DNA from 4 places in the Citrobacter tructae genome. Region 2 is predicted to be linked to each of the others. Evidence: predicted binding sites of a transcription regulator. Region 2 holds the regulator's gene; each other region holds the start of a gene.
The links. Region 2 encodes CRP, which controls carbon source genes, mostly activating them, when cyclic AMP is high. Its sites were predicted from a motif close to ATGTGANNNNNNTCACAT; they were not measured.
Positions count from the first base shown of each region.

Region 1 (7,379 bases), 1.6 Mb from region 2:
AGCTTAAAACCGAGAGTCTGCCGAAAAAAGCGGCGAATACCAACCTGGGCTTCCAGAAGCTGCCGGACCTCGCTGTACAGGCACAGCAAAAAGCACCGTTGGATGCATTACGTAAATTCCTGGAAGCCTTCACCGGCCCGGTGATTTTCTCGGTAGAAAGTGAAGGTCGCCGCGAAGCGCTCGGTGAGCTTCTTGCCCGGATCAAGATTGCACCGAAGCGCATTTTACGCCTCGACGAAGCAGTCGATACCGGGCGTTATCTGATGATTGGTTCGGCGGAACACGGGTTCATAGATAGCAAACGGAATCTGGCGCTGATCTGCGAAAGCGATCTGCTCGGTGAGCGCGTGGCGCGCCGTCGTCAGGACTCGCGCCGCACCATCAATCCGGATACCTTAATCCGCAACTTGGCGGAGCTGCATCCCGGTCAGCCGGTCGTACATCTTGAGCACGGCGTAGGTCGCTACGCTGGCATGACCACACTGGAGGCCGGTGGCATTACGGGCGAATACCTGATGCTCACCTATGCCAACGACGCCAAACTGTATGTGCCGGTGTCGTCATTACATTTGATCAGCCGCTACGCTGGTGGTGCAGAAGAAAACGCGCCACTGCATAAACTCGGCGGTGATGCTTGGTCGCGCGCGCGGCAAAAAGCGGCCGAAAAAGTGCGCGATGTAGCAGCAGAACTGCTGGATATCTACGCCCAGCGCGCGGCGAAAGAAGGGTTTGCCTTTAAGCACGATCGCGAGCAGTACCAGCTGTTTTGCGACAGCTTCCCGTTTGAAACCACGCCCGATCAGGCGCAGGCTATTAACGCGGTGCTCAGCGATATGTGTCAGCCGCTGGCGATGGACCGGCTGGTTTGCGGCGACGTTGGCTTCGGTAAAACCGAAGTGGCTATGCGCGCCGCCTTCCTCGCCGTCGAGAACCACAAGCAGGTCGCCGTACTGGTACCGACCACTCTGCTCGCTCAGCAGCACTTCGACAATTTCCGCGACCGCTTTGCCAACTGGCCAGTACGCATTGAGATGTTATCTCGTTTTCGGAGCGCCAAAGAGCAAGCGCAGATCCTGGAGCAGGTCGCCGAAGGTAAAATCGATATTCTTATCGGTACCCACAAGCTACTGCAAAGCGATGTGAAGCTTAAAGATCTCGGTCTGCTGATTGTCGATGAAGAGCACCGCTTCGGCGTACGCCATAAAGAGCGTATCAAGGCGATGCGCGCTGACGTCGATATTCTGACGCTGACAGCAACGCCAATTCCACGTACGCTGAATATGGCAATGAGCGGTATGCGCGATCTGTCGATCATCGCGACTCCGCCCGCCCGTCGTCTCGCGGTTAAAACCTTTGTGCGCGAATACGACAATCTGGTGGTGCGTGAGGCGATCCTGCGTGAAGTGTTGCGTGGTGGTCAGGTCTATTACCTGTTCAACGACGTTGAGAACATCCAGAAAACCGCTGACAGATTAGCGGAACTGGTGCCGGAAGCGCGTATTGCCATCGGACACGGCCAGATGCGCGAGCGCGAACTGGAACGCGTGATGAACGATTTCCACCATCAGCGTTTTAACGTGCTGGTGTGTACCACCATTATCGAAACCGGGATCGACATCCCGACCGCTAACACGATTATCATCGAACGTGCAGACCATTTCGGTCTGGCACAGCTACACCAGCTGCGCGGTCGCGTGGGACGCTCGCATCACCAGGCCTACGCCTGGCTGCTGACGCCGCACCCGAAAGCCATGACCACCGATGCGCAAAAACGCCTCGAAGCCATCGCTTCGCTGGAAGATTTGGGCGCGGGCTTCGCGCTGGCAACCCACGACCTCGAGATTCGCGGTGCGGGCGAGTTGCTGGGAGAAGACCAGAGCGGTTCAATGGAAACTATCGGCTTCTCGCTGTATATGGAGCTGCTGGAGAACGCGGTGGACGCACTCAAGGAAGGGCGTGAACCGTCGCTGGAAGATCTCACCAGTCAACAAACCGAAGTGGAACTACGCATGCCCTCACTACTGCCGGATGATTTCATTCCCGATGTGAACACGCGGCTGTCGTTCTATAAACGTATTGCCAGTGCGAAGGGCGAAAACGAACTGGAAGAGATCAAAGTCGAGCTGATCGACCGCTTTGGCCTGCTCCCCGATCCGGCCCGTACGCTGCTGGATATTGCTCGTTTGCGCCAGCAGGCGCAGAAACTGGGGATCAGGAAACTCGAAGGCAATGAGAAAGGCGGTACCGTTGAGTTTGCTGAGAAAAACCACGTCAACCCGGTATGGCTGATTGGTTTGCTACAAAAACAACCGCAGCGCTTCCGCCTGGACGGTCCAACTCGCCTGAAGTTCATCCAGGATCTGGCCGATCGTAAAAAGCGTATAGAGTGGGTGCGTCAGTTTATGCGCCAGCTGGAAGAAAACGCCGTGGCATAACCATCAAGCCGGGTGAGGGTAATACTCACCCGGCTGATGAATTTACAAACTCTTTGCACTTCCCTGCACTTCCCGACACAGCAAACCGCCATAATTCCCGTTTACTTTCACATGATAAAAACCATGTAAAAACAATGGATTTATGGTGATGTTAAACAATAAACAACTCTCTCGCTGGCTGTCGTTCTTTACGCTTGCCGCGTCTCTTGCTCTGGCGCTACCGGCCCAGGCAAACACCTGGCCGCTACCTCCGCCAGGAAGCAGGTTGGTAGGTGAAAATACCGTTCACGTTGTCGAAGACAACGGTGGTTCACTGGAAGCCATTGCGAAAAAATACAATGTGGGTTTTCTAGCACTGCTACAGGCTAACCCCGGCGTCGACCCTTTCGTGCCAAGAGCGGGCAGCGTGTTAACCATTCCGCTGCAAACCCTGCTGCCGGATGCACCGCGTGAAGGGATTGTGATTAACCTCGCCGAACTGCGTCTGTACTACTATCACCCGGGAAAAAATTCGGTGACCGTGTATCCAATTGGGATTGGTCAACTGGGTGGAGATACTCTGACACCCACCATGGTAACCACTATCTCTGATAAACGCGCCAACCCGACATGGACGCCAACGGCCAACATCCGCGCCCGTTATAAAGCCAATGGTATAGACCTGCCAGCCGTAGTGCCTGCTGGACCGGAAAATCCGATGGGTCATCATGCCATTCGCTTAGCGGCTTACGGCGGCGTGTACCTGCTGCACGGAACTAATGCTGATTTTGGCATTGGAATGCGCGTCAGTTCTGGCTGTATTCGCCTGCGCGACAGTGACATTGAGACCTTATTCCGCCAGGTCACGCCAGGCACCAGAGTTAATATTATCAACACGCCAATCAAAGCCTCTGTTGAACCCAACGGCGTGCGGCTGGTAGAAGTGCACCAGCCGCTGTCAGAAAATATTGATGACGATCCGCAGGTGCTGCCGATCGTACTCAACGCGTCAATGCAGACGTTTAAAAATGCCGCGCAAACGGATGTCTCCGTCATGGAACACGCGATGGAAATGCGCTCCGGGATGCCCGTAGATGTGACGCGTCATCACGACGTCAGCCAGCAGTCACTGTAAAAGTCATACCATAAAAAAACCCCGCTAGATTTTTTCTAGCGGGGGTTTTTATTTAACTCGCAGTGGCATTGCGATGGGTTAAAACTTATTTGTAGATGACTGCTGTCCCATGGAGGGTATTAGGACCAGTTACAGAGGTAATACGGAACGACTTCGCCCCCATTTCATCCGCTTTCTGGGCCAACTGTTCTTCCAGAGAACCTAAGTTAGTCCCCGCATTCGCAGAGATAATCCCCACCTTCTGTTGGCCCGCAGGCGTTGCCTGAACTTCTACAGCAGCAAAGCTGGCAAATGAAAGTGAACTCAGAACAGTAGCAAGCAGCAGCGTTTTTACGTTTTTCATAATAGTGACCTTGTGCAGATGAATGTGTGTCGAAAAGATTAACTTAACGATCGATAGGTAAATGATAGATGTGATCCAGGTCACACGTCAATATTTTTTTATAACGATCATTATATAAAATACAAAGGTCTTATTTTTCATATCAATAGCAATAAATTATTTTTATCGTGATTACACTGGAGAGTAAGGGAGAATATTTTTATAATGATTGTTCAATAAACCCAACCAGGTACGACGGCACCATGACAACTGAAACGACAGGTTGTGCAAAAAAAAGCCGTGGCCGACCAAAAGTGTTCGACAGGGAAGCCGCGCTTGATAAGGCCATGACACTCTTCTGGCAACACGGATATGAAGCGACATCGCTCGCCGATCTCGTGGAGGCGACCGGCGCTAAAGCGCCAACGCTGTATGCGGAATTCACCAATAAGGAAGGTTTATTTCGTGCCGTGCTGGATCGCTACATCAGCCGCTTCGCCGCAAAACACGAAGCCCAACTTTTTTGCGAAGAAAAAAGTCTCCTCTCCGCACTGGAAGACTATTTCACAGCAATCGCAACCTGCTTCACTAGCAAGGACACGCCAGCGGGATGTTTTATGATTAATACCTCCGCAACGCTTGCCGCCTCTTCTCGTGATATTGCGCACACGGTGAAATCCCGTCATGCCATGCAGGAACAAACGCTGACCCAGTTTCTTCGCCAACGCCAGGAACATGGTGAAATTCCAGCTCATTGCGATCCGCAGAAACTGGCCGAATTTCTGAGCTGTATTTTGCAAGGAATGTCGATCAGCGCCCGCGAAGGGGCTACGTTCGAGAAACTGATGCGGATAACCCGCACCACGCTGCGTCTGTGGCCTGAACTGCTCAAAGAGTAACGCGTTACCGTTACAACCTTTCATCACTTCTATTATCGGGAGTTTATCGCGCTCCCGATCCCCTCAGAATGCCCCTACATTCATCATTGTTTTCATGAGCTTAATGCTGCATTTTTGTAAAAACAATTGATAATCACAATCGTTATCAGCAATATTCGCGTTTGTTTTAACATCTGTTTCCCAATGTAACACTCGGTTTCTGCGCCGTAATAACAAAAACAGACCGACTCTTTTTAAAAGGAATGCGAATGAATAAGCGTCTTTGGGTGCTCAATCCCCTCTTATTGTCCTTAACCCTTCCGGCAATGGCGGCAGAGGAAGACGATCTTATCGTCAGTGCCAACCGCAGCCAGCGCACCGTGGCAGAAATGGCACAAACTACCTGGGTTATTGAAGGCACGGAGATTGAGCAGCAGGTTCAGGGCGGTAAAGAGTTTAAGGACGTACTGGCTCAGTTGATCCCCGGTATTGATGTCAGCAGCCAGGGACGCACCAACTATGGAATGAACATGCGCGGTCGCGCGATCGTTGTGCTGATCGACGGCGTGCGTCTCAACTCCTCGCGTACCGACAGCCGCCAGCTGGATTCCATTGACCCGTTTAATATTGCGCACATCGAGGTTATCTCAGGCGCAACCTCGCTGTATGGCGGCGGGAGTACCGGTGGGTTAATTAATATCGTCACCAAAAAAGGCCAACCTGAACGTGAAGTTGAACTTGAACTGGGCAGTAAAAGCGGGTTCAACAACAGCAACGATCATGATGAACGGGTTGCCGTAGCCGTCAGCGGAGGAACCGATCGCGCATCCGGGCGTATGTCTGTTGCTTATCAACGATTTGGGGGCTGGTACGATGGCAACAACGATGCCTTAATGCTGGATAACACTCAAACTGGCCTGCAGCACTCTGACCGTCTGGACGTCATGGGCACCGGGACGATTGAGCTTGATGACAACCGTCAACTGCAGCTGGTGACCCAGTACTATAAAAGTCAGGGCGATGAGGATTACGGATTAGATCTGGGCGAGAATATGTCGGCCGTTACGGGAACGGGTAAAGCGTATACCAGCAACGGTCTGAATTCAGATCGTATTCCCGGTACAGAACGTCATCTTATTAGCCTACAATATTCGGATGCGAATTTCTTCGGCCAGAATTTAGTCAGCCAGATATATTACCGTGATGAATCGCTGACCTTTTACCCCTTCCCTACTCTGAGCAAAGGCAAGGTCACCAGTTTTTCTGCATCACAGCAAGACACCGATCAGTTTGGTGCCAAAATTACCCTCAACAGTCAGTTGATGGATAACTGGGAGCTCACCTGGGGCATCGATGCCGATCACGAAACCTTCGATTCCAATCAGAAATTCTTTGATCTGGCCTATTCCCTGCCTTCTGGTGGCATGGATAACCGCACCGCTTACACCACCGGGCGCTACCCTGGATACAGCATCACCAACTTCGCACCTTTCTTGCAAAACAGTTATGACATCAATGACATCTTCACGCTTAGCGCCGGGATTCGCTATCAATGGACTGAAAATCGGGTTGATGACTTCGTCGGTTACGCACAGCAACAAGGGATTGCTAACGGACTGGCAAACTCCGCCGATGCGATCCCGGGCGGGAAAACCGATTACGATAACCTCCTGTTTAATGCCGGGATCCTCGCCCACCTGACCGACCGTCAGCAGACGTGGTTTAACTTTTCTCAGGGGGTGGAACTCCCCGATCCGGGCAAATACTACGGTAATGGCACTTATGCACTGGTCGGAGATCGTTACCAGCTCCAGCGCAGCGTTAACGTTGCAGATTCACGACTGGAAGGTATTAAAGTTAACTCCTTCGAACTGGGATGGCGCTATACCGGTGATAGCCTGCGCACACAACTGGCGGCCTATTACTCAACCTCAGATAAATCGATCGTCATTAACCGCAGCGATATGACCATTAACGTACAACCCGACGATCGCCGGATTTATGGTCTCGAAGGTGCGGTAGATTACTTCATCGCTGATACCGACTGGAGTGTGGGAAGCAACTTCAACATTATAAAATCAGAAGTGAAGCAAAACGGAAAATGGCAGAAATGGGATGTCACGCTGGCCTCACCGTCAAAAGCGACCGCCTGGGTTGGCTGGGCGCCTGAGCCCTGGTCGCTACGTGTGCAGAGTCAGCAAACCTTCGACCTGAGCGATGCCAGCGGCAACAAGCTGGACGGATACAACACCATGGACTTTATTGGCAGCTATCAACTTCCGCTGGGTAAACTGACCTTCAGCGTGGAAAACCTGCTGGATGAAGAGTACACCACGCTGTGGGGACAACGTGCACCACTGCTTTACAGCCCTACCTATGGCAGCCCGTCGCTGTATGAGTACAAAGGACGTGGTCGCACCTTTGGTCTGAACTACGCATTGACCTTCTGACAAAAAAAGCCCCCCAGCCTGAGCGAATGGGGGGCTAATTGATGTACAGAATAAAACTATTTTTTACGCTTTGTTATTCAGCACCAACTGGCCGTTATTATCCAGTGGGATTTGCGAGCCAGGGTCTTTATCCATACGGATTTTGCCCTGCTGATCGCCAATTTTGTACGTGACGTCGTA
Region 1 is NZ_CP038469.1:544,938-552,316, reverse strand. It holds gene mfd (transcription-repair coupling factor) at 1-2,435, shown strand, start outside; gene ldtC (L,D-transpeptidase LdtC) at 2,584-3,549, shown strand; gene bhsA (multiple stress resistance protein BhsA) at 3,635-3,892, opposite strand; gene comR (TetR family copper-responsive transcriptional repressor ComR) at 4,135-4,770, shown strand; gene E4Z61_RS03185 (TonB-dependent siderophore receptor) at 5,019-7,199, shown strand; gene E4Z61_RS03180 (glycine zipper 2TM domain-containing protein) at 7,263-7,379, opposite strand, start outside.
Region 1: bhsA (multiple stress resistance protein BhsA) is a predicted target of CRP. The motif match lies at 3,961-3,978, and genes of this name have one in related genera.

Region 2 (7,379 bases):
TATACCGCCGTGACTGTAAAGCCGACGGTGGCCCAGCCGTAGTTTTTGCGCATGATCAGATAACTGCCGAGGGTGATGACCAGCATGGCCGCCAGCGTAAATCCTTCCGGAATATGAAAGTGCAACGTGACGCCAGCAATCACCAGCCCGACGAGCGTACCTACCGAACGATGCAAAATACGTACCCGCGTTGCACCGTAGCCGTTTTGCGTGACGAACAGGACCGTCATCAGGATCCAGTAAGGTTTTGGCAGGTGTAAGGCGCTGCCCATCAGGCTGGCGATGCTCAACATGACGCTGATGCGTCCGGCATTACGCAGCGCCGGGGATTTCAACGACAGATAGTTTTTCAGGGCAGGGAGCAACGGCAATCGGCGCTGTTTGTCGGCCATCAAATCTCGGGCGTACAGTGGACGCTGAGTGCGTAGCACGCGGGCAATACGGCTAAAGTGCCAGTAGCAAAACTGCCCGACCGGGTTGTCCGGATGCTGGTTAGCAATTTTCTCCAGCGTGCCAATCTGTTTCTCCATGGAAAAACGCGTAGGCAAGCGATGATACAGAATGTCATCTGCCAGCACGCGCAGGCGGGCGGCGACGGTGCGCGCGTTCCAGCGAATCACCTGCTCCGCGTGGCTACGCTCGACCAGCTTTTGCACCTCTTCCGGTTGATGCAGGCTAACGGAAATATGTTCCTGCAAATCCAGTGCTTCCTGAAAGGACCGCAGCAGGCGTTTGTACTCGTTATTGCGATGCGCCGAAAGCATGTGCATTTGCTGATAACACTGGGTGATCAGATCCACGGCTTTTTGCTGGCGAACCAGCAGCGGGGGTAACGCTTTTTCGGGATCGACGTGCTGGGTTAGCAGGCTATATTTTGCTTCACAATAATCGGCCAGTTCGCGGTACAACAAGCTGAGCGATTCCCGCAGCGGCTGTTCACGCCACAGCCAAAACCAGAACCAGTTGAACGCGCCGTACCACAACGTACCCAGCGCATAGATCAGCAGCGGCTCCCAGATGGGCATATTCCCGGCCAGACTTAGCGTGAAAATCGCCGCGATCAGTGAGGCTGGCAGTAATCGAGCATGCAGAGGGCCCAGCTCTGCGGTTACGCCGAGAACCAGTGTCAGGCCGGTGAGGATTAGCGGAAGCGGTATGGTCTGCGCCAGCAGCAACTGCATGATCAGGCTGCACCCGGCAAACAGCGACGCGCCAATAACTAAGCGTTTGAAAAAGCGCTTATGCGGGGTATCAAGACCGGCAATGTTACAGCAGGCAGGGACGAGGGAGAAAAGCAGCCCCAGATGAAGCTGACCGATGATAAGACCGACAGCCACGGGCAAACACAGCACCAGGGTTTGTCGTAGTGCGTAGTTGATCTCGGGGTGATAAATCAGTCTTCGCCACATCGGTGTAAACAAGAATGGCGCATTACCCGGTAACGCGCCATTTCGATGAGGTTAACGCGTGCCGTAGACGACGATCGTCTTACCGTGCGCGGAGATCAGGTTCTGATCTTCCAGCATCTTCAGGATACGACCAACAGTTTCACGGGAACAGCCAACGATCTGGCCAATTTCCTGACGGGTGATTTTGATCTGCATGCCATCCGGGTGGGTCATAGCGTCAGGTTGCTTCGCCAGGTTCAACAGGGTCTGGGCGATACGACCAGTGACATCCAGGAAGGCAAGGTTGCCCACTTTTTCGGACGTTACCTGCAGACGACGAGCCATCTGGGAAGACAGGCGCATCAGAATATCCGGGTTAACCTGGATTAATTGACGAAATTTTTTGTATGAAATTTCAGCGACTTCACATGCGGTTTTGGCACGTACCCAGGCGCTACGTTCCTGGCCTTCTTCAAACAGGCCTAATTCACCAATGAAATCGCCCTGATTCAGATAAGAGAGGATCATTTCTTTCCCTTCTTCATCTTTGATCAGCACTGCCACTGAGCCTTTAACGATGTAATACAACGTTTCCGCTTTTTCACCCTGGTGAATCAGCGTGCTCTTCGATGGGTACTTATGAATATGGCAATGAGACAAGAACCATTCGAGAGTCGGGTCTGTTTGCGGTTTGCCAAGCACCATGCGCGGTTATCCTCTGTTATAAGCTGTCTCCAGAGCCAGAAAACGACGCTGCCTCTGGGGTTGCAAAAATATGTTTCCCGCTACCTGGGAAAGGGGCTGCTAAAAAGTGAACTGCAGCCTGTAATGTGATGTCCTCTGCATACATGCAGTACGTCTATGTAATACTGTAGCATCCTGACTGTTTTAGCATAGCTTTCGCCGTGTGTCTCCTGGTGTCTCGCTTCAGCATGATGCAGGTCGCCTTCCGTTGCGAGAATTGTTATGTACGCGTAATCTGTCAGGAAAATTGAAACATTGGAGTTACGAAATATGCAAGCGCGTGTAAAGTGGGTTGAGGGGTTAACCTTCCTCGGTGAGTCCGCCTCTGGCCACCAAATCTTGATGGACGGTAACTCTGGTGATAAAGCGCCGAGCCCGATGGAAATGGTGCTAATGGCTGCGGGTGGCTGTAGTGCGATTGATGTGGTGTCGATCCTGCAAAAGGGTCGTCAGGATGTGACCAACTGCGAAGTGAAACTCACTTCCGAACGTCGTGAAGAAGCGCCGCGTCTGTTTACCCATATTAATCTGCATTTCATCGTCACCGGTAACGATCTAAAAGACGCGTCAGTGTCCCGCGCAGTAGACCTCTCGGCGGAGAAGTATTGTTCCGTGGCGTTGATGCTAGAAAAAGCGGTGAATATTACCCATTCCTATGAAGTGATTGCGGCGTAATTTCTAATGCCGGATGAGCCTAGCGCTATCCGGCACAAACACCGCTTACTCTATTTTCTTCCCTTCCATCAGCCGTTGGACCAGCGGCAGCATGATCAGCTCCATTGCCAGCCCCATTTTGCCACCCGGCACCACTAATGTATTGATGTGAGAAATGAATGAGCCCTGCAGCATAGCCAGTAGCCAGGGAAAGTCGATACCTTCCAGATTACGAAAATGGATAACAACAAAGCTTTCATCCAATGACGGAATGCTTTTTGCTGCAAAAGGGTTAGAGGTGTCGACCGTCGGTACGCGCTGGAAGTTAATATGCGTGCGGGAAAACTGCGGGGTGATGTAATTGATGTAATCGTCCATTGAGCGCACGACTGAGTCCATTACCGCTTCGCGGGAGTGACCGCGCTCGCTGGTATCGCGGGTTAGTTTCTGGATCCACTCCAGGTTGACGATTGGCACCACCCCGACCAATAGATCGACATGCCGCGCCACATTTTGTTGCGGGGTTACTACACCGCCGTGCAAGCCTTCATAGAACAGCACGTCCGTCGGTTCAGGAAGAGGCTGCCAGGGGGTAAATGTGCCCGGAACCTGATTCCACGGAACGGCTTCATCATACGTGTGCAGATATTTTCGTGACTGGCCTTTGCCCGACTGACCGTACTCGATGAAGGTGTGTTCCAGCAGGCTGAAATCGTTGGCTTCGGGGCCGAAATAGCTGATGTGTCGCCCGGCGTCACGCGCTTTGCGGATCGCCATGTCCATCTCAGGACGGGTATAGCGGTGAAAACTGTCGCCTTCCACCTCGGCAGCGCGCAGATTTAACTGCGAGAAAATTTTACGAAACGCGAGGCTGGTGGTGGTGGTCCCCGCGCCGCTGGATCCTGTTACCGCAATCACCGGATGTTTGGCAGACATAACAACTCCATAAATAGGTTGGTTTTTTATTATAGTCAGCCGTCGACAACCGATTATTCGCGAAACTGTTTCTGCGGCATAATGTTGACCGTTTCATGCAGTTCTGACCATACCAGGATGGCTTCGCCAGATTGTAACTGGCGTCTGACGTCGGCGACTTTTTGTTCGAGTGAACGTTCATGTTCACCATAATCGGTGCCTTCACGCAAGACAAAGCTTTCAATCAGATTGTCCAGCGCTTCAGGGGATAAGTCCTGCCAGGGGATCTGCATGATTATGCCTCCAGATACGTTGTCAGCCAGTCGGGGATACGCGATTCCAGCCACATCTCGGGGCGGCGCAGCGTGCCGCCAATAAACCCAACGTGACCACCGTGCTCGGTTAACTGATATTCCACCTGCGAGGGCAGGTTTTCCGGTTTGGGGATCACATGGTGGTCCATAAACGGATCGTCCTTGGCGTGGATAATCAGCGTTGGTTTGGCGATCCGATTGAGCAACGGCATAGCGCTACACTGACGATAATAGTCTATCGCGTCGGCGAAACCGTGAATTTTTGCAGTAATCAGATCGTCAAAATCGCGAATGCGGCGCAGGGATTTCAACTGGGCCAGGCTTACCGGCAGCGAACCCGGATACGCCTCAAGCTTACGCGAGGCATTGGCTTTCAACAGATTGAGCAGGTAGCGCTGATAGACACGGGAGAAACCTTTCTCCATATGATAACTACAGGCTTCCAGTACGAAAGGCGCAGAGACAATAACTGCGGCATCAATTGGAATGTCGTTGCCTTCTTTTGCCAGCAGGCAGGCCAGCATGTTGCCGCCGAGCGAATAGCCGACCGCTGCGGTCGGCACGCGGCCGAATTCACATTCCAGCCAGTGTAAAAACCAGGTGCCGTCTTCGGTCTCGCCGGAGTGATAAATGCGGTTCAGGCGATTCGGTTCACCGCTGCAGCCGCGAAAATGCATCACCACGCCTAACCAGCCGCGCTTTTGCGCCGCCTCAATCAGTCCGTGGGCGTACGGGCTGTTCAGGCTACCTTCCAGACCGTGAAAAACGACCAGACGCGGTTTGTGCTTCGCCTGCTGCGGATCTTCACTCCATGCCAGATCGACAAAGTCACCGTCGGGTAATTCCAATCGCTGCCAGTGGGCGTCGAACTTCACCTTACGGCGAATTAAACGCGGCAGCATGGTTTGCAGATGTCGATTACCGATCCCGCGCATCGGGCGGAATTCTCGTGAATCATCGGCGGGTAGGGTTACTTCTGTAGGAGTGATTTCAACCATAACACCAGAGCAATTAATAATCGGAAAGAGCAACTATACCGCGCATGGAGCCTGCGGGTTAGCCAATATGTGATTTTGTGCTTATTCGGCCAGCAGGTTACGTGAGAAAAGATGAATTTCCACGCCCGGTTTACGTCGCCACAGGCGGGCTTTTCGCGTGCCTGTCGCCATACTTTCACCGGTATCTTCAAACATACCTGATGCTTCAAAGCGGCGGATCAGGCTTTTGCGCTGAATCGACTGGCCGAGGATAACTTCAGTAGCTTCCTGTAGCTGACCATGGGTAAAGGTATCCGGTAAACAGTAAACGGGTAGTAAAGAATACATCGTTTTTTGCCGCAAGCGGTGCAGGGCGGCTTCAATGATGTTTTGGTGATCGAAGGCCAGCGGATAGTCGGCAAGCTTATCAACGGGGACCCAGCGGGCATCGCTGACGCTGGCGATATGCGGCTCGCAGTCCACCCAAGCGATAAGCGCAAACCAGGTGACCGTCAGACTCCAGCCGCGCGGGTCACGATCTGGTCCGGAAAATGTGTCCAACTGTTCCAGCCACGAAGGTGAAACACCAGTTTTTTCAGTGAGTTTTCGTAGCGCTGTGGCGCGCGTGGAATCATCGTGTGTCATATCGATAAAGCCGCCGGGTAATCCCCAACGTCCTTTTTGCGGCTGGTTTGCCCGTTCGACTAGCAACACGCAGAGAGCCTGTTGATGCAGGGTAAATAACACGCTATCTACCGTCACCAGCGGAGAGGGAAAGCGGCGGGCATCATACTGATTCAGGTAGTCGGCTTCGGTGGTCATAAGGTACTCACGATGATATGTAACGCCGCCAAGTGTACCAGCCCGGCACCGGGGGGCAAGATGCGTTTTTTTCTCTTTGATTATCAATAGATTATTACCATATTCAAAAAGAATGCATTCTTTGCTTGCTTAATATGTGTCTTAAGGACATTATTAATTGTGTCGAAGGGACATAATTAAAAGAGGAAGCGAGATGAGCGTAAAATTAGCATTAACTCTGGATGACCGGGCTTACGCCATTACCAGCGGCATTTTTCCTGATGGGGCCGTCTGGTTAAAAGTCACCGATGCGTTGCCATCCTTCGCTCGTCTGATGCGCATTCGCGCCACGGCGATGCGCGACATGAATGATTTTATGCTGCTGGCGCAGTTGGTGGAGGCGGTGCGTCATCAAACCGATGTACTGGTCAGCCATCTTGAACTTCCTTGGCTGCCGTGGGCGCGACAGGACCGACATATGGTTGCGGGCGACAGCTTTGCGCTGAAGGTCTTTGCCCGTCAGCTAAATACGCTGCAGTTCGACAAGGTGAAAGTGCTTGATCCACACAGTGACGCGGCTGCGGCGGCAATAGATAATTTTGTCTCGCTTCCACAGGACGTCTGCCTGCTGCAAAGTACGACATTGCAGCTCCAGTTTACGAAAAATGCGCTGATGCTGGTGGCCCCCGATGCTGGCGCGTTGAAGAAAATTGATGCTGTTGCCAGAGCCGCAGGGGTTGCAGAGTACGCCATTCTGAGCAAAAAACGCGATGTTGCAAGCGGTAACCTGACGGGTTTTACGCTGGTGGCCGGTGACGTTAAGGGGCGGGATGTGCTGATTGTCGACGACCTGTGTGACGCAGGCGGTACGTTCATTGGCTCTGCGCAGGTATTGCGTGATGCTGGTGCCCGCAGCGTTAGTCTGTACGTCACCCATGGGATCTTTTCTAAGGGCGTTGAGCACCTGTTTGCTAACGGTATTGACGCCATCTACACCACCACGTCGTTAGCGGCCTCTACGTTGGCCCATCCGCAGCTTGAACTTATCGATATTGACGCGATTTACCGCGCCTGAGGGAGACTCTTGTTATGAAAATGAATCCAATTTTAGCTATTGACGGCTACAAAGTGTCTCACCGCGTGCAGTATCCGCAGGGCACTAGCCGGGTCTATTCCAACTTTACTCCGCGCAGTGATCGCTTTTTCTCGTCACCGCTGCCAGATGGCAAGCTGGTGTTCTTTGGCTTGCAGGGCTTTTTGCAGTGGTTTCTGGTTGATCTGTTTAACGAGGCGTTCTTTGCCCGACCGCAGGAAGAGGTGGTCAGTGAGTACAAGCAGGTGATGGACGGTTATCTGGGAAAAGACTCAGTAGCGGTCGATCATATTCGTGCGCTGCATCAACTGGGTTATCTGCCGTTGCATATTAAGGCGCTGGACGAAGGCAGCAAAGTGCCAATGGCGGTGCCAGTATTAACCATCATCAACACCCAACCAGAGTTTTTCTGGCTGGTGAATTACCTTGAGACGGTGCTGTCGGCGGAGCTGTGGAAAGCGTCCACCAATGCGACAATTGCCCACCACTACCG
Region 2 is NZ_CP038469.1:3,802,622-3,810,000, forward strand. It holds gene E4Z61_RS18800 (YccS/YhfK family putative transporter) at 1-1,409, opposite strand, end outside; gene crp (cAMP-activated global transcriptional regulator CRP) at 1,461-2,093, opposite strand; gene E4Z61_RS18810 (OsmC family protein) at 2,403-2,807, shown strand; gene E4Z61_RS18815 (phosphoribulokinase) at 2,853-3,722, opposite strand; gene E4Z61_RS18820 (YheU family protein) at 3,776-3,994, opposite strand; partial or broken gene E4Z61_RS18825 (hydrolase) at 3,997-5,059, opposite strand; gene E4Z61_RS18830 (NUDIX hydrolase) at 5,095-5,814, opposite strand; gene prs (ribose-phosphate diphosphokinase) at 6,008-6,868, shown strand; gene E4Z61_RS18840 (nicotinate phosphoribosyltransferase) at 6,883-7,379, shown strand, end outside.

Region 3 (7,379 bases), 1.9 Mb from region 2:
TACGCCGGGAACATGGGATACCTGATCTTTATTCAACCCGCAACCTCTGCAAAATTCGAACGCAAACCCATCTACTGGATAATGAGCGAAGTTGCAAAACGTCTTGGTAATGACATCTATCAACGCTTTACCGAAGGACGTACGCAGGAGCAATGGCTACAGTATCTGTATGCCAAAATGCTGGCCAAAGACCCTATGCTCCCTTCTTATGACGAACTAAAAAAAATGGGGATTTATAAACGCAAAGATCCTAACGGGCACTACGTCGCCTACAAAAAATTCCGTGAAGACCCCGATGCCAATCCACTGAAAACGCCGTCAGGCAAGATTGAAATCTATTCCAGTCGACTGGCTAAAATTGCCAGTACCTGGGAGCTGCAAAAAGACGATGTCATTAGCCCACTGCCTGTCTATGCCTCGACATTTGAAGGTTGGGACGACCCCAAACGCAGTAGCTTCCCGTTGCAGCTTTTTGGATTCCACTACAAATCCCGAACCCACTCAAGCTACGGCAACATTGACGTTCTCCAGATGTCCTGTCGCCAGGAGGTCTGGATCAATCCGCTGGATGCGCAAAAACGCGGTATTGCCAATGGCGATATGGTACGGGTTTTTAACGATCGCGGCGAAGTGCGTATTCCCGCAAAAGTGACCCCTCGTATTCTCCCTGGCGTCAGCGCAATGGGCCAAGGAGCCTGGCACGATGCCGATATGTCTGGCGACAAAATTGACCATGGTGCATGTGTAAACACGCTGACCACCCAGCGTCCGTCGCCGTTAGCCAAAGGTAACCCGCAGCACACTAACCTGGTCGAGATTGAGAAGGTTTAAGGATTAACTCATGAATGCTCAATACGGATTTTTTATCGACTCCGCACGTTGTACCGGTTGCAAAACCTGCGAACTGGCCTGTAAAGACTATAAAGATTTAACCCCGGACGTTAGCTTTCGTCGCATTTATGAATACGCTGGTGGCGACTGGCTGGAAGATAATGGCGTCTGGCAGCAAAACGTTTTCGCCTATTATCTCTCGATCTCTTGCAACCACTGCGAAGATCCGGCCTGCACCAAGGTATGTCCGAGCGGTGCCATGCATAAACGTGAAGATGGCTTTGTCGTCGTTGATGAGGACGTGTGCATCGGCTGTCGCTATTGCCATATGGCCTGCCCTTATGGCGCACCACAGTACAACTCGTCCAAAGGGCATATGACCAAATGTGACGGCTGCCATGACCGCGTTGCCGATGGTAAAAAGCCCATCTGCGTTGAGTCCTGCCCGTTACGCGCACTGGATTTTGGCCCGATTGATGAGCTGCGTAAAAAGCACGGCACGTTGGCGGCGGTGGCCCCACTACCGGGCGCGCACTTCACCAAACCGAATATTGTGATTAAACCTAACGCCAACACCCGTCCAACCGGGGATACCACCGGTTATCTGGCAAACCCGAGGGAGGTGTAAAATGGGCAATGGATGGCATGAATGGCCGCTGGTGCTGTTTACGGTACTGGGACAATGCGTCGTCGGTGCGCTGATCGTGAGCGGGCTGGCTTGGTTTTCCGCCAAAGACGCTGCGGCAAGGCAACGTATCGTTCGCAGTATGTTTTTTCTGTGGGTGGTGATGGGTGCGGGTTTTCTCGCCTCGGTGATGCATTTGGGATCACCTCTACGGGCGCTTAACTCTCTTAACAGAGTAGGCGCATCGGCGCTGAGTAACGAAATTGCCAGTGGGTCGCTGTTTTTCGCCGTCGGTGGCGTCTGGTGGCTGGTGGCTTTTCTCGGTAAAATGCCCGCTGCCCTGGGTAAAATCTGGCTGCTGGTGAGCATGATCCTCGGGGTCGTATTCGTCTGGGCAATGACCCAAGTTTACCAGATAGATACCGTGCCAACCTGGCATAATGGTTACACCACTATAAACTTTTTTATGACGGTGTTACTGAGTGGCACGCTGTTTGCCGCCCTACTGCTGCGTACCGTTCGCGTCTCATTTAACGCCGCGACCAACGCCAGCATTAGCGTTCTGGCCCTATTGGTTTGCGCTGGGGTTATTGCCCTGCAGGGCGTGTCGCTCGGTGAAATCCACAGTTCGGTGCAACAGGCTACTGCGCTGGTACCCGATTATGGCCGTTTGCAGGTTTGGCGCATCCTGTTGCTGACCGCCGGTCTGGGTTGCTGGATTTGCCCGCTGATCCGCCGCAAAGAACCACGTGTTGTTGGTCTGGCGATCGGCTTAATTTTCGTGCTTGCCGGTGAAATCATTGGCCGCGGATTATTTTACGGTCTGCATATGACAGTCGGTATGGCTGTTGCAGGTTAACTTACGAGTGCGGGGAAACCCGCACTTTTCAGGATTGTTTGCATGACCTCTTTTTCTCAACGTGACAACTTTTCCACCGCCGCGCGCGTGCTGGGCGCACTGTTTTACTATGCACCAGACAGCGTAGAAGCGGCTCCGCTAGTCGGCGCACTCACGGTCGATGGCTGGCAGGCACAGTGGCCACTGTCTGAAGATGCCCTGTCCGGATTGATTAGCCAGTTTCAGGCTGAAGCCGATGAATCGCTTTCAGAAGCCTGGCAGCGTTTATTTATCGGCCCTTACGCACTGCCGTCTCCGCCATGGGGTTCGGTCTGGCTGGACCGTGAAAACGTCTTGTTTGGTGAGTCAACGCTGGCATTGCGTCAGTGGATGCGCGACAACGGTATCCAGTTCGACGTGCAGCAAAATGAACCCGAAGATCACTTTGGATCTCTGCTGTTATTAGCCGCCTGGCTTGCCGAAAACGGGCGTCACGACGCGTGCAAGCAGCTGTTGGCCTGGCATCTGTTACCCTGGTCGGGCCGTTTCCTCGAGGTATTTATCGAGAAAGCCGATCATCCATTTTACCAGGCTCTGGGGGAACTGGCCCGTATGACGCTGGCGCACTGGCAGTCGCAGTTACTGATCCCCGTCGCCGTTAAACCATTATTTCGTTAATGCATCATTTGCACGCGTATCCCGACCTGCGCGCTATGCTTCGCCGCCTGCTGTTCGCCGCGCTGATCGGCATCCTGGCGGCGCTGGCGGTGGCCGGGTTTCGCCACGCCATGCTGATCCTGGAGTGGTTTTTCCTGAGTAACGACACCGGCAGTCTGGTCAATGCGGCTTCCAGCCTGCCTCCGCTACGACGCATGCTAACCCCTGCTCTGGGCGGGCTTGCGGCAGGATTACTACTGTGGGGCTGGCAGAAGTTTAACCGGCAGCGCCCGCAGGCTCCCACGGATTATATGGAAGCGCTGCAAACTGACGGGCAGTTTGATGTTAGCGCCAGCCTGGTGAAGTCGCTGGCGTCATTGTTGGTAGTCGCCAGCGGGAGCGCCATCGGGCGTGAAGGTGCCATGATCTTACTGGCGGCGCTGGCTGCATCCTGTTTTGCCCAGCGCTTTACCCCACGCACAGAATGGAAGTTATGGATTGCCTGCGGAGCTGCTGCGGGTATGGCAAGTGCGTACCATGCGCCACTGGCGGGCAGCCTGTTTATTGCCGAAGTCCTGTTTGGCACATTAATTCTGGCATCGTTGGGACCGGTTGTCGTTTCCGCCGTTGTCGCCCTGCTGACTACCCATTTACTCAGTGACAGCAACGCGCTGCTCTATACCGTGCATCTGACGCGAGACCTGCATGCGCCGGAATACCTGATGATCGTCAGCACCGGCGTGGTGGCTGGCGTCTGCGGTCCCCTTTTTATGTGGCTGATGACTACCAGCCACAACGGTTTTTTACGCCTGAAACTCTCCCCCCCGTGGCAATTGACGCTGGGAGGACTGATCGTCGGCATACTGTCATTACTCACACCAACCGTTTGGGGAAATGGTTACAGCGTGGTGCAATCGTTTTTACTCTCACCACCTCTGCTGTCGGTTATCAGTGGGATATTTATCTGCAAATTACTGGCGGTACTTGCCAGCAGCGGCTCCGGCGCGCCGGGCGGTGTATTCACGCCAACCCTGTTTGTCGGTCTGTCGATTGGTATGCTGTTTGGTCGCATATGGGGATTCTGGCTTCCCGGTACGGATGAGATTACTATTCTGCTGGGATTAACCGGGATGGCGACGCTGCTGGCGGCAACAACGCATGCGCCAATTATGTCTACGCTGATGGTTTGTGAAATGACCGGGGAGTATCGCCTGCTCCCCGGATTACTAATCGCCTGTGTGGTGGCTTCCGTGCTGTCACGGACGTTACGCCAGGACTCTATCTACCGACAGCACGCTGCCGAGCATTGACAGGCGAATATATTGAGACAACTCACGTTGTTCTGCGCGTGGCAGATAAGGCAGTTCGCCAATCAGCGGGGCCGGTAATTTTTTGCCGAGTACGTCGATGATTTCAGCATAATGTGCCAGCCCAGGGTTGATGCGGTTAGCCACCCAACCAATCAGCGGTAGTCCGTCGCTGGCAATCGCCTGCGCAGTAAGGATGGCATGATTAATACAACCTTCCTGGATACCCACCACCATCAGCACGGGTAACTGTTCCTGAACCACCCACTCCGATAACGGACGCAGATCGTTCATCAGGCTGCGCCAGCCGCCGGTACCTTCTACCACCACGTGATCAACTTTTTCGCTCAGGCTGGCGAGTCCGTTGGATAACAGGGTGTAGTTGACCGGGCCGCTATGTGCGACGCTGCTTTCGTCCTCGCTGAGTGCGATCGGGTTGACGGCCTCGTAAGGCAGTTCCAGGGAAGAAACGCTTTGCAGCACCAGCGCATCTTTGTTGCGTAAGCCTTCCGGCGTCTCTTTGCTGCCTTTGGCCACGGGTTTGTAACCCGCAACACGTTTACCCCCTGACGCTAACGCTTGTAGTAATGCGCGGGAAACCACTGTCTTCCCAACAGAAGTGTCTGTACCTGTAATAAAGAAACGCTTCAGCATCACTAACTCCACCGTTATGCTTTGAAAATATAAGTCAGGAAAATAATACAGTGGAGAAAGTCTAAGGTAAGAGAACCTGAATCAGCTTGAGATAGCGCAATTTTTTGTACAACAGTTAAAAATTGTTAACCCTGTAATAGACGAATCAACAAAGAACCGTTATACATCGCGTCCTTCACGAGTGCAGCCCCTGCCATCGTTCCCTGGTTGGTAAACTGCGTACTCTCAACAACAATGTGTCGACTGTAGGCAGGTAGCGCTTGTTGACGAATGCTGTCAGCAATGGTCGGAAACAGAATATCTGCGGCCTTGCTGAGTGGAGATCCAATCAAAATCTTTTGCGGATTGAACAAATTCACCATGATGGCGAGGATGCGCCCCACATGTGTCCCAACGCCGTTGATAATATCTTTCGCCAGTAAGTCACCCTGCATGGCAGCCAGGCATATCGAATCCACCGTCAACGGTTGTCCATGCAACGAGGAACTCATCGACTGCTTCAGGCGCACCTGCGCGAGTTCGAGAACGCTGTCCACGCTGGCAATCGTTTCCAGACATCCATGATTGCCGCAGTAGCAACGCTTGCCATAAGGGTCCACTTGCGTATGACCAATCTCGACCAGACTGCTGCTACCCGCATGCAGCAAATGACCGTCGGTAATCACGCCAGCGCCCACGTTGTGGTCAATCACCACCTGAATCACATCGCGAGCACCGCGCGAAGCACCAAAAAGCGCTTCGGCCATAGTCCAGGCACTAATATCATGCTGAATGTACACCGGGACACCGGTATGTTTCTCCAGCGCATCGCCCAGTGGCATCTCCTTCACGTCATCGTAAAATGGCATGCGATGCACGATGCCATTCTCGGTATCAATAATCCCGGGTAAGGTGATGGCGATGGAGGTTAATCGTTCGAGCTTTTGCTGATGGCGGATGAAAAACTGATCGACCTGCGCGATAACGCGATCGAGCAGCGGAATTTCGGAGACCAGCGGCATTTCGAGGCAGTCTTCAACCACCAGTTTGCTGCTGAGATCGCGTAACGCGAGAAAAATCTCGCCGCGGCTGATACGAATAGATAAATAGTGCCAGGCTTCCGTTTCGACAACCAGGCCAACGGCCGGACGACCACGACTCCCGGCTTCTTTTATTTCCAGCTCTTGCACCAAATGTGCTTCGAGCATTTCGCGGACAATTTTGGTAATACTGGCAGGCGCCAATTGTGCCAGGCGAGAGAGATCAATACGCGATACCGGTCCGAGCTGATCAATCAGGCGATAAACTGCACCCGCATTGGTCTGCTTAATTTGATCGATATGCCCAGGCTGACTATCAGCAACCACCACTTACTCCCTTTATTTTCGCGCTCCGAAATAATCTGTAGACTATGGTGAAGCACTTCAATGGTTTCCGTCAACTTTTTACTTAGCCGTGTGATTTACTGCACATTTTTGCCCGTTTTTAAACTAATTTAAGCATGCTGTACCGCCGCCAAGAGCTGCTGGCGAAAGCGTTGCGCGGCATGGCTTTGCTCGCGATGTTTAGGCCACACCAGCCACATTTCAGAAACGGCATCTTCTTCTGCGATAGGTACCCAGCACATTTCATACAACTGCACCCGCTTAAAGGAGGCGGGCAGAATTGACACCCCCAGTCCCGCAGCCACCAGACCGATAATGGTCATCGCCTCGCCGACCTCCTGAGTGATGGTAGGCTTCAGGTCGTAGCGACGCATCAAGCCAAGAATATCGTCATACAATCCGGTACCCACATGCGGATCAAAAAAAACAAACGGCTCGCGGGCAAGTTCCGCCAGCGTGACAACTGGCTTTTTCGCCAACGGATGTACACGTGGGATCATCGCCATCAGCGGCTCGTGCAGGATGACCTCCCGGTGCAGCGTGTCCGGGAGTTGTGTATTGCGCAGGAGTCCCATATCCAGCGTCCCTTCGCTCAGCGGGGCAATTTGCTCGCGGGTATTCATTTCACGGGTTTGCATATGTACGTCGGGGTAACACTGGCGGAAAAAGGACAGCGTATCTGAAACCGCCTTGATAAACGGTGCAGAAGAGGTAAAGCCGATACGCAGCTCCCCCGCTTCTCCCAAATGCAGACGTTCGGCCCTTGCGGCGGCTTCGTTCACCAGCCCGAGGATCTGCCGACTGTCGGCCAGAAACTGTCTGCCTGCAGCAGTCAGCGCTACGCTGCGATTGGTGCGCGCCAGCAGCCGGGCGCCTACCTGCTGCTCGAGGATTTGGATCTGTTGGCTCAAAGGGGGTTGGGAAATATTCAGCCGGGCTGCCGCGCGGCCAAAATGCAGTTCTTCCGCAACCGCCACAAAGTAGCGCAGGTGACGCAGTTCAATATTCATATTTTTAAAATATTATTTGAGATTATTAATATATTAGACAGAATATTGTGATTTTCATACTCTTAAGGCTGGTTGTTAATAACAGATGGATTT
Region 3 is NZ_CP038469.1:871,659-879,037, reverse strand. It holds gene ynfE (selenate/tellurate reductase subunit YnfE) at 1-831, shown strand, start outside; gene E4Z61_RS04770 (DMSO/selenate family reductase complex B subunit) at 842-1,459, shown strand; gene E4Z61_RS04765 (dimethyl sulfoxide reductase anchor subunit family protein) at 1,461-2,315, shown strand; gene dmsD (Tat proofreading chaperone DmsD) at 2,358-2,972, shown strand; gene clcB (voltage-gated ClC-type chloride channel ClcB) at 2,972-4,261, shown strand; gene bioD (dethiobiotin synthase) at 4,217-4,912, opposite strand; gene mlc (sugar metabolism global transcriptional regulator Mlc) at 5,038-6,258, opposite strand; gene E4Z61_RS04740 (LysR family transcriptional regulator) at 6,387-7,286, opposite strand.
Region 3: mlc (sugar metabolism global transcriptional regulator Mlc) is a predicted target of CRP. The motif match lies at 6,347-6,364, and genes of this name have one in related genera.

Region 4 (7,379 bases), 1.3 Mb from region 2:
GCGACATCCATGGCCACATCGCCACCGCCGATGATTAACGCACTCTGCGGCACGGAAATATCGCCACTGTTCTTACGGGCGCGTTGCAGAAAATCGACAGCAATCTCGACGTTTTTCGCTTGGTCAAATATGGGCAGCGTGGAGCCGTAAGACATCCCCACCGTGACCAGAACTGCGCGGTTTTCAGTTTTGAGTTGTTCAATCGAGAGTGCGTTACCGACTTCGCAATTGCACTTGATGGTGACACCCATTTCAACGATACGGGCAATCTCGAGATCCAACACCGATTTCGGCAGGCGAAATTCTGGAATGCCATAGCGCAACCAGCCGCCAGGCTGCGCCTGTTTTTCGTAGACAGTGACGTCATAACCAAGATTGCTCAGTGTGACGCTGGCTTGCAATCCAGCCGGACCTGCGCCGATAATCGCGACCTTACCCAATGTTTTTGTCGCCGGCTGGTAAATTTTCATTGCGGTCTGCTGTTCAAAATCGGTAATAAAGCGCTGCAGACGTGCAATATCGATAGGTTTATCAATACCTGAACGCGTACATCCGCGCTGGCATAATTTTTCGGTTGGGCAGACCCGGGCACAAACGGCGCCGAGCGCATTATTTTCACGAATAGTTTCGGCGGCGCCTTTAAAATTGCGGAAATAAATGGAGCGGATAAATTTTCCTGGGTCAGTTTGCGCCGGGCAATCCTGACTACAGGGGGCGTCGTGGCATAATAAACAGCGGGAGGCCTCTTTTATTGCTAATAAAGGGGTAAATGCAGGTGTAAGCTCATCCAGATAATTTTGTTGTGGCATATTTTCTTCCTTAATGCTTGAGTAAATTAAGGCGAACTGTTAATAACAAAATAGAAAAATTAAAAAGTTATTCTTAAGGCTAAGCATTGCTGGGTGAGTATTCTGTGAAAGGATTCACAAATAGAGGAGGGCAAAAGGGAAATACTGATTTGCAGCATTAATCCCTTACATTGAAATGGTAATTGTTCTCATAATACTAGCTATTCTCAAGCGCTAATATTAATAAATGACCTTTATCGATAAAAGATTAAATAAATAACCATGCCGAAGGATAAACACCCACATCCGGCGTAAACAAGCACGTAGGACCAAAATTGCAGCGGCTCTTGATTACGATAAGCATAAACCGGTTCACTTGCGTTCTTCTTTATTTTATCAACGGCCCCGGAGCGCCAGCCTTTCCATGCCTCACGGAAACAAAATACAGGGATTAACAGAAAGGCCAAAACGACGAAGAGGGTTTGCACATCCATGCTTATTTTCCTTGTTTTTTTTGTAGTTCGAGTAATTGTTCAGGCGTAACCGCCGGGTAGCCCTGTGCATCGTCCGGTACCTGATGCATAGTGGGAATGGGTACTAGCGGGCCTAAAAAGCGTGGTTCACGTTTGAAAATATAGAGATCGGCGAGTGCACCAAAACGGGCGCCAAATTCACGTACCCGCACAGTGAGCATATCTTTTGGCGAAGGCACCGCATAGCACTGGGCTTGAATGCCCATATGCAACGCAATAAACAAAGCGCGCTCGCAGTGGAATCGCTGAGTAATAATGATGAAATCGTTGGTATCAAATACTTTGCGGGTACGCACAATCGAATCGAGCGTACGGAACCCGGCGTAATCGAGCACGATGTCAGCCGGATCGACGCCTGCGGCAATCAGATCTTTACGCATCGTCATCGGTTCGTTATAGCTTTGCTGGGCATTGTCGCCGCTGAGCAGCAGGTAATTTACCTTACCACTGTTATACGCGTTTAATGCACCCTGAATACGGTAGCGATAATACTGGTTAATGACGCCGGTGCGATAGTATTTCGCTGTGCCCAAGACCACGCCGACCTGGCGGTAAGGCAAATCCTGTAATTCGTCGTAGATGTAGGGGGCTGTTTTCCAGCTCATCCATCGGTCGAGGCCAAGCACAGTCAACAGCAGCAGGCCAACCAGGACTAACAGGCTGTAAAACACGCGCTTTAACATGCAGAAAACTCGTTATTTGGATGGAATTTCAATCAGGCTACTGTACCCGACGGCGTAGCGCAAGAAACAGCAGTCTGATTGAGGGGATTTTCAACAATCCAGCCGTGATAAGCGTTGAGTCATCAGGCAATTAACTCAGCAGTACGCGACTGATGTTATTGCATCCCAATGCTTTCAGGGTAGCGGATGTCGCATCCCACTGGATCAACGGCGCATCGGCTTTTTCAGCCAGCACGGCGCGTTGAATGTCCGGGTAATCGTATCCGTTGAGATTCAACAGGTTTAACGCGCCCTGTAGCGGAGGCAGAGTTGGGTTAAAGGCGGCGTTTTCAGCGTAGCTGCCGCTGAAGATTTGACCGTCTTTGCATTCCAGCGCCACACCGCTTGGGGAGTTGCTGTACGGCATATGGCACCGGTTGGCTGCGGCGATCGCTGCCTGGGTCAGCGCATCACCTTGCAGCGTAAAACCGTGATCCTGCTCATCCATCAGTAATGTTTTGATGTCGAGATCTTTCGGGCCAAAAGCGTCCGGTAGATAGTCACGCAGTGCGAGAGGCTGACGACCTGGCAGATGAATGCGTAAATCCAGTCCGCTGTTCAGCTCGTTCATAAACTGACGGCAGTGGCCGCAGGGGGTGTAGTTGACGGTAATGGCGGCGAGTCCCTTTTCTCCGCGCAGCCAGGCGTGGCAGATGGCGCTTTGCTCGGCATGAACGGTTTGCTGCATGGTCGCACCAAGGAACTCCATGTTCCCACCGAAATACCAAGTGCCGCTGATGCCGCGAGAGATAGCGCCAACGTTGAAGTTGGACAGCGGGGTACGTGCGCAGCTCGCCGCCAGCGGCAGTAGAGCGAATGCCAGCGCGTCTTCGTCCAGTCCCGATTCGCGTTTCAGCGAAGAGACCTGCTCAGCCGTCAGCATGGCGGGAAAATGCGCATCCGCCAGAACAGGGGCCAGAGCTGATTGCAAGTTATCCGCGAGTTGAGCAAAAGCAGTTTGAAAACGTGGATGCATGGCGATGCCTCATAACAATGTAATGGGATCGTAGTTTACGGGCCTGTTACGGCTTTATATGTGATCTGAATCTCATTGTGTGTGCAACTCATGAAACTTAAATGAAAAATGTGCAACGCATCGCAAATAAATGAGCTAAAAATGCCGATTAGCCGACCACGGCCAAAATCACCGGGAACAGGAAGGGAGCCACCAGCGAGGTGATGATCCCGCAAATGACCAGCGCCAGAGAACTGAACGCGCCTTCCTGGTAATCGAGCTCCGCGCAGCGTGCTGTACCCAGGGCGTGAGACGCGGTGCCCATTGCAAGTCCACGCGCCGCTTTGGTGCGAATGCGCATTGCATTTAACAGGGTATGACCAAAAACGGCACCAAGGATCCCGACAAAAATAACGCAGACGGCGCTGATAGCCGGAATGCCACCAATACTTCCGCCCACCGCCATGGCGATAGGCGTGGTCACCGACTTCGGCATGATAGACGCGGCGATTTCCGGTGATGCCCCCATCAGTAACGCAACCGTGGTACCGGTGACCATCGCCACAATGCTACCGGCAAAGCAGATAGCAATAATGGATTTCCAGCGGGCGCGGATTTGGTGCAGCTGTTCGTACAGCGGGTATGCCAGCGCGACCACGGCGGGTTGCAGCAAATCGTTCAGCACTTCGCTGCCTTTGAAATAGTGATCGTAGGGAATACCGGTCAGGATCAGAAAAGGGATGATGACCACCATGGCAACAAGCAGTGGGTTCAGCAGCGGCATTTTAAACCGCGCCGCCAACTTACGTGCGCCAAAAAATACCGCTAAGGTGAGGGGTAATGACCACCAGATATACGACATCATTCTTTCGATCCTTTTTGCCCAACGATTTTGCGTTCACCGTGTACAAGGTGCGAGCTCCAGCTCACCACCAGGAAAACGACCAGCGTACTGATGGTGCAGGACACCACAACCGGCCCAAATTGTGCGCGTAGCAAGTCAAAGTACTGCATGATCCCCACGCCAATCGGCACAAACAGCAGTGCCATGTAGCGAATCAGGACATAACAACCGGGGTTAACCCATTTCGCGGGCAGTATCTGCAATGCCAGCAGTACAAAAAGAATCAGCATGCCGATAATGCTGCCAGGGATGGTGATTGGCAGCAGTGAGGCAAGAAAAATACCCGCATAGAGGCAGGCATAAATCAGGACAAACGCGCGTAAATATTGCCAGATAATGTTCAGTGACTTGCTCATAGTAGAAACCCTTGACGAAACTCATTCATCATACAATTAAACTTAAAAACGTGCTACCGATCACATCATGAATTCTAAGCATAGTGGAAATAGATATCTGGAACATCGGGCAATAACCCTAATCAACAGGACGACCTCTGTGCGCCGTTTGCGGTGCTTTAATCTATTGCACAGAGACGTTACCATAGCGCCTCTTTTTTTGCGGGTGACGATATGCGTGTATTACTGGCGCCGATGGAAGGCGTGCTCGACTCACTGGTGCGCGAGCTGCTGACCGAAGTCAATGATTATGATTTGTGCATCACCGAGTTTGTGCGCGTGGTGGATCAACTCCTACCGGCAAAAGTGTTTCATCGGCTCTGCCCGGAACTGCATAACAACAGCCGCACCCCATCCGGCACACAGGTACGCATACAATTGCTGGGACAGCATCCACAATGGCTGGCAGAGAACGCGGCCCGTGCGGTTGAGTTGGGATCGTATGGCGTTGACCTGAACTGTGGCTGCCCGTCAAAACTGGTTAACGGCAGCGGCGGTGGTGCGACGCTGCTGAAAGATCCTGAGTTAATCTATCAGGGCGCAAAAGCCATGCGTGAGGCGGTACCAGGCCATTTACCGGTGACGGTGAAAGTGCGTCTGGGTTGGGACAGCAGCGACAGGCAGTTTGAAATTGCCGATGCCGTTCAGCAGGCGGGTGCCAGCGAGCTGGCGGTTCATGGTCGTACCAAAGAGCAGGGCTACAAGGCCGAATATATTAACTGGCAGGCGATTGGTGAGATCTGCCAGCGACTGACTATTCCGGTTATTGCGAATGGTGAAATCTGGGACTGGCAGAGCGCGCAAGATTGCATGGCGGTAACCGGCTGTGACGCGCTGATGATCGGACGTGGGGCACTAAATATTCCTAACCTGAGTCGGGTCGTGAAATACAACGAACCACGGATGCCGTGGCCCGATGTGGTGACACTGCTGAAAAAATACACCCGGCTGGAAAAGCAGGGCGATACCGGGTTATATCATGTGGCGCGTATCAAGCAGTGGTTGGGGTATTTGCGTAAAGAGTATGCTGAAGCCACAACGTTATTTCAGGAAATCCGCGTACTTAATCATTCACCGGATATCGCGCGCGCGATTCAGGCTATTGAGATTTAACCGGCTATTGTTTTGCAAGCCGGATACGGTGTTTACGCCGCCATCCGGCATTGATGTCAGAAAATCATCTTAAACACGCCCGTTACTACCAACAATCCAATCAGAAAAATAATTAAAATAGCCCACAGCAGAATTTTCATTAGCCTTCCCTTTTCGGTGAGTTCAGACTGAGTATAGGAAATTATTGAAAACTCTGCCTACAGGCTCAATTATGCAGGCTTACGTGCGCTGAGCAGAAACACCATCGGGCGCTCTTTCTCTTCATCCAGCGCGGGGTTGGCGGCAATTTGTTCGGCAGACGGTCCCCACTCATCAAGAAAGACAATCTCAAACCCAGCGCTGATTAGCGCGTTGATCCAGGTTGCCAGCTTGCGATGTTGTTTTTTAACCCCTTCAGTAAACCAGTTGCTGATGCGCTCGCCTTCTTGCTGATAGTGATTCACCGGCCAGGACAGTTGTCCGGTTTTATCTTTTATCCAGCCCTGGGTGAGTGGTGCCGTATAAATAGGGTGTTCTGCAGAAAAGACCAACATTCCGCCCGGTGTTAATGACTGGTAAATCGTTACCAATAACCGCTCTATATCCTGTAAATAATGCAGGGCGAGCGAGCTGTAAACCAGTTCAAAGGAATCTGCTGCCAGCGTAAGTGCTTCAAGATCTTCGCGCTGGTACTTAATTCCCTCTCCAGGCGTCATGCTGCGAGCCTGGGCTAACATCTTCTCTGAAATATCAAGACCGACGACGCTTGTGGCGTGGTTATCTCGCGCGTAGCGGCAAAACCAGCCGTATCCGCAGCCTAAATCGAGAACACGCTTATCCTGCAACGAAGGGAGCATCGCCTGTAATATTGGCCATTCGGGGGCGCCGTCGAGTCCTTTTACGGAGCGATCCAGCGTGGCATATCCGGCAAAGAACTCGGGGTCGTCATAGATATTCTGTGACATAATGTCTCCATCCATAAACTATTAAAATTATTTAATCTGTATTATTTGTCGGGTGTATATTTTTCCGATTATATATTTTTATTGCCAAAGATGTATTGCCACGCGTAACTAAAAAAGAAAAAGCGACAAGTCGTAATCTCTGCACATCATTTCTTACCTGTATATCTCCATGAATCGTAATTCTGTTTTTGTCGCGACGGCATTATTGCCGCTTTTTATTCTAATGGCGGGCTGCGCCCCGATGCACGATACCCGCCAGTCGCTCTCACAGCAGACGCCTGCTGCAAATGTTGACTCCGCGTTACCTGCAGCACTTAAAAATGGCTGGCCAGATAGCCAATGGTGGAAGGCGTATCACGATGCCCAGCTTAATGCGCTGATTGACAGCACGTTAAAGAATTCGCCTGATATGCAGGTAGCAGAGCAGCGTATTCAACTGGCGGAGGCGCAGGCTAAGGCCGTTGAGGCGCAGGATGGTCCGCAGATTGATTTTTCGGCGGATGTCGAGCGCCAGAAAATGTCTGCCGAAGGGCTGATGGGACCGTTTGCCATCACCGATCCCGCAGCGGGCACCACCGGACCGTGGTACACCAATGGCACCATGGGGTTAACTGCGGGCTGGAATCTGGACCTGTGGGGCAAGAACCGGGCGGAGGTGACGGCACGTATTGGCGCTGTTAAAGCACGTGAAGCAGAGCGCGAGCAAACCCGCCAACTGCTGGCGAGCGGTGTTTCCCGTCTGTACTGGGAATGGCAGACGCAGGCGGCGCTGAAAACCGTGCTGACGCAGATCGAAACTGAGCAGCAGAACGTCATTAGCGTCGATCGCGAACTGTATCAAAACGGCCTGACTTCCTCGGTAGAAGGTGTCGAGACTGATATTGATTCCAGCAAAACGGAGCAGCAGCTAAATGACGTCAACGGGAAAATGAAGGTGATCGAGGCGCGATTGAGCGCGCTGACCAATACGCAATCCACTTCGTTGAAGCTTCATTCCACGGCGATGCCGGCAGTCGAAAGCCAGT
Region 4 is NZ_CP038469.1:302,280-309,658, forward strand. It holds gene E4Z61_RS01995 (NAD(P)-dependent oxidoreductase) at 1-809, opposite strand, end outside; gene E4Z61_RS02000 (DUF2542 family protein) at 1,043-1,282, opposite strand; gene sanA (outer membrane permeability protein SanA) at 1,285-2,004, opposite strand; gene cdd (cytidine deaminase) at 2,135-3,019, opposite strand; gene E4Z61_RS02015 (CidB/LrgB family autolysis modulator) at 3,168-3,863, opposite strand; gene E4Z61_RS02020 (CidA/LrgA family protein) at 3,860-4,258, opposite strand; gene dusC (tRNA dihydrouridine(16) synthase DusC) at 4,472-5,410, shown strand; gene yohP (small membrane protein YohP) at 5,467-5,550, opposite strand; gene E4Z61_RS02035 (class I SAM-dependent methyltransferase) at 5,620-6,354, opposite strand; gene mdtQ (multidrug resistance outer membrane protein MdtQ) at 6,524-7,379, shown strand, end outside.
Region 4: cdd (cytidine deaminase) is a predicted target of CRP. The motif match lies at 3,078-3,095, and genes of this name have one in related genera.